One region of the Yersinia aldovae 670-83 genome, then DNA from elsewhere that is predicted to be linked to it. Evidence: predicted binding sites of a transcription regulator. Region 1 holds the regulator's gene; the other holds the start of a gene.

Region 1 (4,820 bases):
CACCGGTTTGCGGCCTAACTTATCTGATACGGGCCCCCAGATAAGCTGGGCGATCGCAAAACCGGCGAGGAAGAGACTCAAACTGGCGCTGATGGCGCTGGCAGAGGTTTGCAGTTCTTGTTGCATTGCGCCGAAAGCGGGCAGATACATGTCGGTAGCCAGATAGCCCAACATGCTCAGACCGGCCAGATAGAACATAAAACCAGACGACGTTTTCATTCTTTATTTCTCTTTATATGCTGGGTACTTGAAGCCACAGGGCGCGCGGCTTGTGCTTACCCGCGTCACTGAACGGTGTAAGTTCAGCGGGATGACGCCCCATTTTTGAGGAACACCCTACGGGCTGGGCCACATGCAGCTTCAATTACGTTGGCTAAATTATAATTTTGCAGGTACTCACGTTATAAACCGCTGCTTTATAAACAAATCAACTATAAACATCGGGGTCATAAAAGGAGTTATAGAGTTACTGTGAAAAAATTGTTGTAACAAAGCGGTGGGCATTCTAGCGGGGAGATATTGGGTTGTGAAACGTTAATATTTGCATCATGATATCAAAAATTTTGAAAGCTAACGAATGGTGTAAAAAGGTGAAAAATAATGTGGTCTGAATATTCACTGGATGTCGTTGATGCGGTGGCCCGCACGGGGAGTTTCAGTGCCGCAGCTCAGGAGTTACACCGCGTGCCATCTGCGGTCAGTTATACTGTGCGTCAGTTGGAAGAGTGGCTGGCAGTTCCGCTGTTTGAACGACGCCATCGTGATGTGGCATTAACCGAAGCTGGCGTGGTTTTTATTAAAGAAGCGCGAGATGTTATCAAAAAAATGAATGACACGCGCCGTCAATGCCAGCAAGTAGCGAATGGTTGGCGCGGGCAGTTAAATATCGTGGTAGACAAGATTGTCAAACCTCAGCGTAGTCGCCGCTTAGTGTTGGATTTTTATCGGCATTTTCCCGATGTTGAGTTGCGGGTGCGTTATGAAGTATTTAATGGTGTTTGGGATGCGCTGGTGGATGGCCGGGCAGATATGGCCATTGGCGCGACCCGTGCCATTCCTGTTGGCGGGCGTTTTGTGTTTCGCGATATGGGGTTTCTTAGCTGGCACTGTGTCGTCAGTGTGGATCATCCCTTAGCCAGTCTAACCGGGCCACTTAGTGATGACCAATTGCGGCCTTATCCCTCGCTGTGTTTGGAAGATACGGCCCGCAATTTGCCCAAGCGAGATACCTGGACACTGGATAACCAACAGCGGCTGGTGGCTCCGGATTGGTCTACGGGCATCGATTGCCTGTGTGCAGGATTATGTATCGGTATGGTGCCCGCGCATATGGTGTCACCGCTGATTGAGCAGGGGCGGCTGGCGGCGCTAAGTCTAACCGAACCGCTACCGGACAGCCCGTGTTGCCTGACTTGGGAGCAAAATAATCACTCACCGGCACTCGCCTGGTTACTTGATTACTTAGGTGACAGCGTCACGTTAAACGCGGAATGGTTGAAAGACGATAACGAATAATGCCCAGTGCGGGCTGCCGATAGCGCTGATAACTACCGGCAGAAGGCCAGATTAACGGCGGTAATCGCGAAATGGGCCGTCAGTTACGGAGTTGCGCTCAACCAGTTTAGGGTGTACTTCAATGGTTTGAAGGTCTTCCCGTTTACTGACAATACGGTCAAGCAGCATAGTAAAGGCCATTTCACCTAAACGTTCTTTTGGCTGATGGATAGTGGTCAGCGCAGGCGAGAAGTAGCGCGCGTTACGCACGTTGTCATAGCCAATCACTGATACATCTTGTGGTACCCGCAGGCCCATCTCATTGGCGGCGCAGATAGCCCCCATCGCCATAATGTCGCCACCACAAAACACGGCGGTCGGGCGATGTTTTTGTGACATGATTTGTTGCATGGCTTTATAACCCGATTCAGGTTCAAAATCACCCTGAACTACCCATTCCTCACGTAACGGGATGCTGGCCTCTTCCAATGCTTTCATAAAGCCCTGATGACGGCCACCACCGGTATTACGGGATAACTGACCGGGAATAGCACCAATATCACGATGACCGCGTTCAATCAGATAGCGGCCTGCCAAATAGCCGCCTTCAAAGGCATTATCGATGATAGCGTCGGTAAAATCGCCACGCGTTGTCCCCCAATCCATGACGACCATCGGGATGTTGCGATAATCTTCCAGCATTCCTAACAGTTGTTCTGGATATTCGGAACACATCACCAATAATCCATCGACCCGTTTTTGGGCCAGCATCGCTAAATAGGCTTTTTGCTTGTCCAGATTATTATGAGAATTACATAAAATCAGGGTATAGCCTTTGCTATAACAGCTATTTTCGACCGCCTCAATCACTTCGGCAAAATAGGGTGCTTCGCTGGACGTGGCCAGCAAGCCAATGGATTTGGTGTGATTCACTTTCAAACTGCGGGCCACAGCACTGGGCGAATAATGCAGTTCTTTAATGGCAGCCCAAACAGCCACCTTGGTATTTTCGGCGACGAAACGCGTTTTGTTGATAACGTGGGAAACGGTGGTGGTGGACACACCGGCGTGTTTGGCCACATCTTTAATCGTTGCCATACAAAAAATGACTCCTAAGCTCACCGGTTACAGCCGGTAAGTATTATGTTAATCGTTTGCCTGCGTTACCCGAAAATCGCTTAGACAGTAACAAGATAGTGGCCTGAATGAGCGCGTCAGCGGGTTGTCTGAGAGTCTTTATTGGTCGTTATTCGTCGGTACGCAGTTATGAACTGCGAATTTTGGCTGATCTGGAGGAAAAGTGAAAGAGGTATTCAATCTTATAAAGTGTGTAATGAGCACAAGATTTTTTTCTCTAACTGTGGGAAAATAATTTTACACACTAACTATGTGCCTTTTCCTACTAAATTAACCGGCTGAGGAGTTTTTATGGATGCCAATCTGAAAATGTCGCTGATTACGACTGTGGGTGCGCTGGCGATGATTATTGCATTTAGTTTCGTGGCAGTAATGAATTAATTAAGCCGCTTGCCGGTATATGCGTGAAGTAGGGCGGTTAACCCGCCCTTAATCATTGCTCGCTGCCGGTTTACTCTGCGCGCTATCAGGCTAAATTTTTCTCAACAAAAGACCAGTTGACCAAGGCCCAGAAGTTCTCCAGGTATTTTGGCCGCGCATTGCGGTAATCAATATAATAAGCATGTTCCCACACATCGACCGTCAATACGGGTTTATCTGCCGTGGTCAAGGGGGTAGCCGCATTAGACGTGCTGACAATCGCCAGTGTGCCATCTGCTTTTTTCACTAACCATGTCCAGCCCGCGCCGAAATTTTTCACTGCCGCATCGGTAAACTGTGCTTTAAATTCAGCAAACGACCCAAAGGTGTTATTGATAGCCTCGGCAACCTTGCCGCTGGGTTCACCGCCACCATTGGGTGACAGGCAATGCCAGTAAAAGGTGTGGTTCCAAACCTGAGCCGCATTATTGAATACGCCGCCGCTGGAGGTTTTGACAATCTCTTCCAGTGATTTGCCAGCAAATTCAGTGCCTTTAATCAGATTGTTGAGGTTAACCACATAGGTGTTGTGATGTTTGCCGTAATGGTATTCCAGCGTTTCAGCCGAAATGTGGGGTTCCAGTGCATTTTGTGCATAAGGTAATACCGGTAATTCAAAAGACATCGTGCTCTCCTTTCGGGGTTGCTCAGGGTGTTTTGCTCCTCAAATCCGACCGATTATCAATGATGACGGTACGGTGAAGAGCGGTTAAAAACGTAATTGTTGTATTTTTGTTGTGGATATTAATCTTAACAACTTTCAACAGGAATAACAGATATAACCATACAATTTAGCTGGTTATTAAGCAAAGGTCGCGTGACGTCAGGGAAAGTAAAAATAAGGGGATATAGCCCGCACTTCGTGAGGTCACTGGGTGCGGGGTTGAGCATCATCGAATGGTTTTAGGTGTCACTACACGCCGTGCGCCAACATAATGGTCTTGCCAATAATCATTATCTAGCATACTGATACGAATCTCTTCACCGGTACGGGGTGATTGAATAAATTTGCCATTACCTAAATAAACACCAACATGATCGGCCACGCCACGATTGGCGATATTGAAGAACACCAGATCACCACTTTCCAGTTCTGCCCGCTTCACCGGGGCGGCATCACGTAAGTGATACATTTCATTGGCTGTACGTGGCATTTTAATTCTGATCACATCTTTGTAGGCGTAATAAATAAGCCCGCTGCAATCAAAACCAGTATTAGGCGAAGACCCACCCCAACGATAAGGTTTGCCAACTTGTTTCATCAGTTTGCTCATTGCCGTCTGTTTGGCGTGCTGGTAGCGCTTTTTATGTGCTGGACTGAGCTTTATCTTACTGTTTGCCACTAATTCGGTATCGGCTTTACTTTGGGCTTTATTTCGGTGACGACCATAAGCCACTTTTTCTGTTTTTTTAGCTGCCGCTTTTTTATTGGCTACGGTTTTAATATTCGTTGTTTTACTGTTGTTTGGTTTTTTGCTGCTAGGTTTACTGGCTTCCTGCGCTTTCTTTTTAATGGTTTTACTGGCGGTGGCTGCCGTTTTCTTTTTATCGCTATTGGCCGTTATTTTATTTGCCACATTTTTACTGCTGGTTTTATTGTTGTCGATTTTGACTTTTTTGGTATTTTTATCAGCTTTACGTTTTTTACGATCATCAGGGCTGGCCTGGCTGACTTGACCTTTCTTTTGTTCAGCAGAGGCGTGCGACTGCGGCGACGCATGTGCGAGGTTTAGAAATAGCTGGGTAAACAGCAGCACAAACAGCGTAAG
Region 2 (4,820 bases), 880 kb from region 1:
ATCCACAAACACACACGTCAGGCGTTTGCCAATAGCACGATGCAACAACATTGCGGTGACGGATGAATCAACACCACCGGACAAACCAAGAATCACATGGTCTTCACCAATTTGCTCACGCAAACGTACGATAGCATCTTCAATAATGGTGGCCGGGGTCCACAGTGCGTCGCAGCCACAGATATCCAGAACAAAGCGCTCAAGCAGACGTTGGCCTTGCTTGGTGTGCGTCACTTCAGGGTGGAACTGCACCCCATAAAAATGCTTATCTTCGTTAGCCATAATAGCAAACGGGCAAGTATCAGTACTGGCTATAGTCGCAAAATCAGATGGGATCGCCGTGACTTTATCACCGTGGCTCATCCACACATCCAACATGGCTTCACCGGCTGGATTAATAGCGTCTTTGATATCACGGATAAGCGCGCAGTCAGTTTTTATTTCAACCTGCGCATAACCAAACTCACGCTGATTTGAACCTTCAACTTTTCCGCCCAGTTGTATCGCCATAGTCTGCATACCATAACATATGCCGAATACAGGAACGCCCGCCGTAAACACATAGTCCGGTGCACGAGGGCTACCATGTTCAGTGGTACTTTCAGGGCTGCCGGAGAGGATGATACCGCTTGGATTAAACTCACGAATCTGGGCTTCGGTCACGTCCCATGCCCACAGTTCACAATAGACACCAATTTCACGGACACGGCGTGCCACTAATTGGGTGTATTGCGAGCCGAAATCAAGGATAAGAATGCGATGTTTATGGATATTTTTTGTCATGTGCGGCAAATTCCACAGATAATTAATAAAATTAGAGAGTTACCATTATTATTCATAGATCATTCCAGTCGGCGGAACCAAGAAGTTGGCTAACGCCCGCAGCACAGCATGCGCAGTTGACACCAAGTCAATGAGCAATGCGAGCAGCGGACGATGGTCAAATTCGCCGGATTAAGCCCCTGGAATTAGCCCATGCGGTAGTTTGGTGATTCTTTGGTGATGGTAACATCATGAACATGGCTTTCTTGAATGCCAGCACCACTAATCCGAACAAACTCAGCTTTAGTGCGCAATTCATTGATGGTGCCGCAACCGGTTAGCCCCATGCATGAACGCAAGCCACCCATTTGCTGATGCACAATCTCTTTCAACAAGCCTTTATATGCCACGCGCCCTTCAATACCTTCCGGTACCAGTTTATCGGCAGCATTATCGGTCTGGAAGTAGCGGTCTGAAGAACCTTTGGACATCGCGCCCAGTGACCCCATTCCACGATAAGATTTGAAAGAGCGGCCTTGATACAGTTCGATTTCACCCGGAGACTCTTCAGTACCGGCCAGCATGGAACCGACCATCACACAGCTTGCGCCCGCCGCAATGGCTTTGGCGATATCACCAGAGAAACGAATACCACCATCGGCAATCACCGGGATACCGGTGCCTTCCAGCGCTTCGACCGCATCAGCGATCGCCGTAATCTGTGGTACACCCACGCCAGTCACAATACGAGTGGTACAGATTGAACCTGGGCCGATACCCACTTTAACCGCACTCACACCAGCATCAGCTAAGGCTTTGGCACCCGCACCGGTCGCGACATTGCCGCCAACGATTTGTAGATCAGGATATTTGCTGCGGGTTTCGCGAATACGTTGCAGCACACCTTCTGAGTGACCATGAGAGGAGTCGATCAGTAAAACATCAACGCCAGCGGCAACCAGCGCATCGATACGCTCTTCATTGCCCGCACCGGCACCCACAGCAGCACCAACACGTAAACGGCCATGTTCGTCTTTACAGGCGTTAGGCTTGCGCTCTGCTTTCTGGAAGTCTTTTACTGTAATCATGCCGCGCAGATGGAAGCTATCATCAACAACCAGCACTTTCTCGACACGTTTTTCATGCATTTTTTGCAGTACAACTTCGCGGGCTTCGCCTTCTTTGACCGTCACCAAACGCTCTTTCGGTGTCATCACCGCAGTCACGGGTTGGTCCAAATCAGTGACAAAGCGAACGTCACGACCAGTAATGATGCCAACCAGTTCGTAATCTTCGGTCACGACCGGATAACCGGCGAAACCGTTACGAACGGTCAGTTCTTTAACCTGACGGAGGGTGGTAGTCGGTGTCACAGTCTGCGGCTCGGTCACAACGCCACTTTCGTGTTTTTTCACGCGGCTGACTTCTTCAGCCTGACGCTCAATGGACATATTTTTATGGATGAAACCCAAACCGCCCTCTTGCGCCAGCGCGATGGCCAGACGAGCTTCGGTAACGGTATCCATAGCGGCGGACAGCATAGGAATATTCAGGCGGATAGTTGCAGTCAATTGAGTACCCAGTTCGGCCGTATTAGGCAAAACTGTGGAGTGGGCTGGAACCAGAAGAACGTCGTCAAATGTTAGAGCTTCTTTCTTGATACGTAGCATGGGCAATATCTCACCAAGGTGAATGTGAAAAGATAAAATATTGCCGTGGCATTCTACAGAGCGTAATCGGTTGCCTCCAGTACTTTCTCATAATTTTTCTTGCCAACCGGTTTGAGGCAGGTAATATCGATCAATTAAGTGCTTGTTTTAAAATTTGATCCAGGTCACATGTCACAATCTTCCGCGTCAACAATATTTACCGTCAGCCGCCTGAATCAGACGGTGCGGCAACTGCTGGAAATGGAAATGGGCCAGATTTGGCTCACGGCCGAGATATCCAATTTCTCCCAGCCGTCGTCTGGTCACTGGTATTTCACCCTGAAAGATGACCGAGCGCAGGTGCGTTGTGCAATGTTTCGCAACACCAATCGCCGCACCACATTCCGCCCGCAAAATGGCCAGCAAGTATTGGTCAGAGCATCGATAACCTTGTATGAACCGCGCGGTGATTATCAGCTAATTGCTGAAAGTATGCAGCCTGCCGGTGATGGACTGCTACAACAGCAATTTGATCAACTTAAGCAGCAACTGGCAACAGAGGGCCTGTTTGATCAGCGCCATAAACAACTGCTACCTAGCCCCGCCCGGCAAGTTGGGGTCATCACTTCGGCCAGCGGTGCGGCACTGCATGATGTTTTGCAGGTTTTACAGCGCCGCGATCCATCACTTCCCGTTATTATTTATCCAACAGCGGTGCAAGGTGCTGATGCGCCGATGCAGATAATCCGAGCTATTCAATTGGCCAACCAACGTGCTGAATGCGATGTCTTGATAGTCGGGCGTGGCGGGGGTTCACTGGAAGATTTGTGGAGTTTTAACGACGAGCGGGTTGCCCGCGCTATTTTTAACAGCCGGATTCCCATTGTCAGTGCTGTCGGCCATGAAACCGATGTCACTATCGCCGATTTTGTCGCCGATTTACGTGCTCCCACCCCCTCTGCCGCCGCCGAGTTAGTCAGCCGCAATCAGATTGAATTGGTCAGGCAAATTCAGGGGCAGCAGCAGCGGATGGAAATGGCGATGGATTACTATCTGGCACAACGCAGCCAGCAGTTCACCCGTCTGGAACACCGTTTACAGCAGCAACACCCGCATTTGCGGCTGGCACGTCAGCAGACGTTATTACTGAAATTGCAGCGCCGTCTGGAAGACAGCGCGCAGAACCAAATCCGCCAGTTAAACCGGCGCACTGAGCGGCTCCAACAGCGCCTTGCACAAGTACAACCGCAGGGGCAGATTCACCGTTATAGCCAACAGGTGCAGCAGCAGGAATACCGTTTGCGCCAAGCTTTCGAGCGCCAGCTTAATGGCTATCGCCAACGCTTTGGTATCGCCTGTTCACAACTGGAAGCCGTCAGCCCATTGGCAACGCTGGCGCGTGGCTATAGTGTTACGCAGACTCCAGCAGGAGTGGTGCTGAAAACCACCAAACAAGTGCAGACAGGTGACAAACTGACCACCAGATTGCAAGACGGATGGGTGGAAAGTGAAATTACACAAATCAATGCGGCCAAAAAATCACGTCAACGCAAAGCGGCAAAACAGTAATGCCGCCCGCACTATGATCAACGGCTCAAACCGTAGGCAGGTAACTGAAGCGAACGCGGCTTTTCGAAATTAATCCGTGGCCGTTCTGGCAGAAATAATCAATTGCGCCGCACGCCTTTAATACCTGCAACGGCCTGGCGCAATCAGGGCAGTTCGCCTGTGGTAGATAGTTGCCATGACAGCCAGAGCAATGAAAGTGACCGCTTACTTCTGTCATCACTTTTTGGCAAACCGGGCATAATGCATCCATATCTCACTCCTTAAAGAACTACATCACCCCAAGCGAACGTAACCCGTATATTCCCAGCGCAGTGGTAAAAAATGAACCCACAGTGGTGATGGCAATGATATTGGCCGCCAATGTCGCATTACCGCCCATCGCTCTGGTCATAACATAACTACCTGCCGCCGTTGGTGTGGCGGAAAACAGAAATATAATTCCTAATGTTGCGCCACGAAAGCCCATCAACACGCCTCCTGCGGTCATCAATATTGGTACTACGAATAATTTTGCTGCCGAAGATAACGCCGCCACATTGGAAGATCGGAACATCGCGTGCCAGTCAAGGCTGGCACCAGTACACAACAGCGCCAGCGGCAATGCCAATGCGGAAATATAGCTGCCAGTATGCACGATGACCGCTGGGAGCGGTAATGCTATCTGTGCATAAAATAAGCCGCACAGTAACCCGATAATCAACGGGTTGGTCACAATGCTACGCAGCAATGCCAACTTGCTTATTTTGCCCCCCAGCCCTGCGTGTAAGCTGCGGGTCAAGGTGATAACTGACAGCATATTAAATAAAATCACCGTGACCGTCAGATACATCGAGCCGAGAG

What was found. Region 1 encodes PurR, which represses purine synthesis genes. Its sites were predicted from a motif close to CANGCAAACGTTTGCNTG; they were not measured.
Region 2: the regulator PurR is predicted to act here: its motif matches at 2,492-2,509, upstream of guaB (IMP dehydrogenase).

Annotation. Positions count from the first base shown of each region.
Region 1 is NZ_CP009781.1:300,034-304,853, forward strand. Features, by position in the region: gene punC (purine nucleoside transporter PunC) at 1-219, opposite strand, end outside; gene punR (DNA-binding transcriptional activator PunR) at 601-1,515, shown strand; gene purR (HTH-type transcriptional repressor PurR) at 1,567-2,592, opposite strand; gene cydH (cytochrome bd-I oxidase subunit CydH) at 2,923-3,012, shown strand; gene sodB (superoxide dismutase [Fe]) at 3,098-3,676, opposite strand; gene AT01_RS01450 (C40 family peptidase) at 3,942-4,820, opposite strand, start outside.
Region 2 is NZ_CP009781.1:3,894,836-3,899,655, reverse strand. Features, by position in the region: gene guaA (glutamine-hydrolyzing GMP synthase) at 1-783, opposite strand, end outside; gene guaB (IMP dehydrogenase) at 969-2,432, opposite strand; gene xseA (exodeoxyribonuclease VII large subunit) at 2,601-3,980, shown strand; gene AT01_RS17495 (zinc ribbon domain-containing protein) at 4,006-4,230, opposite strand; gene AT01_RS17490 (AEC family transporter) at 4,249-4,820, opposite strand, start outside.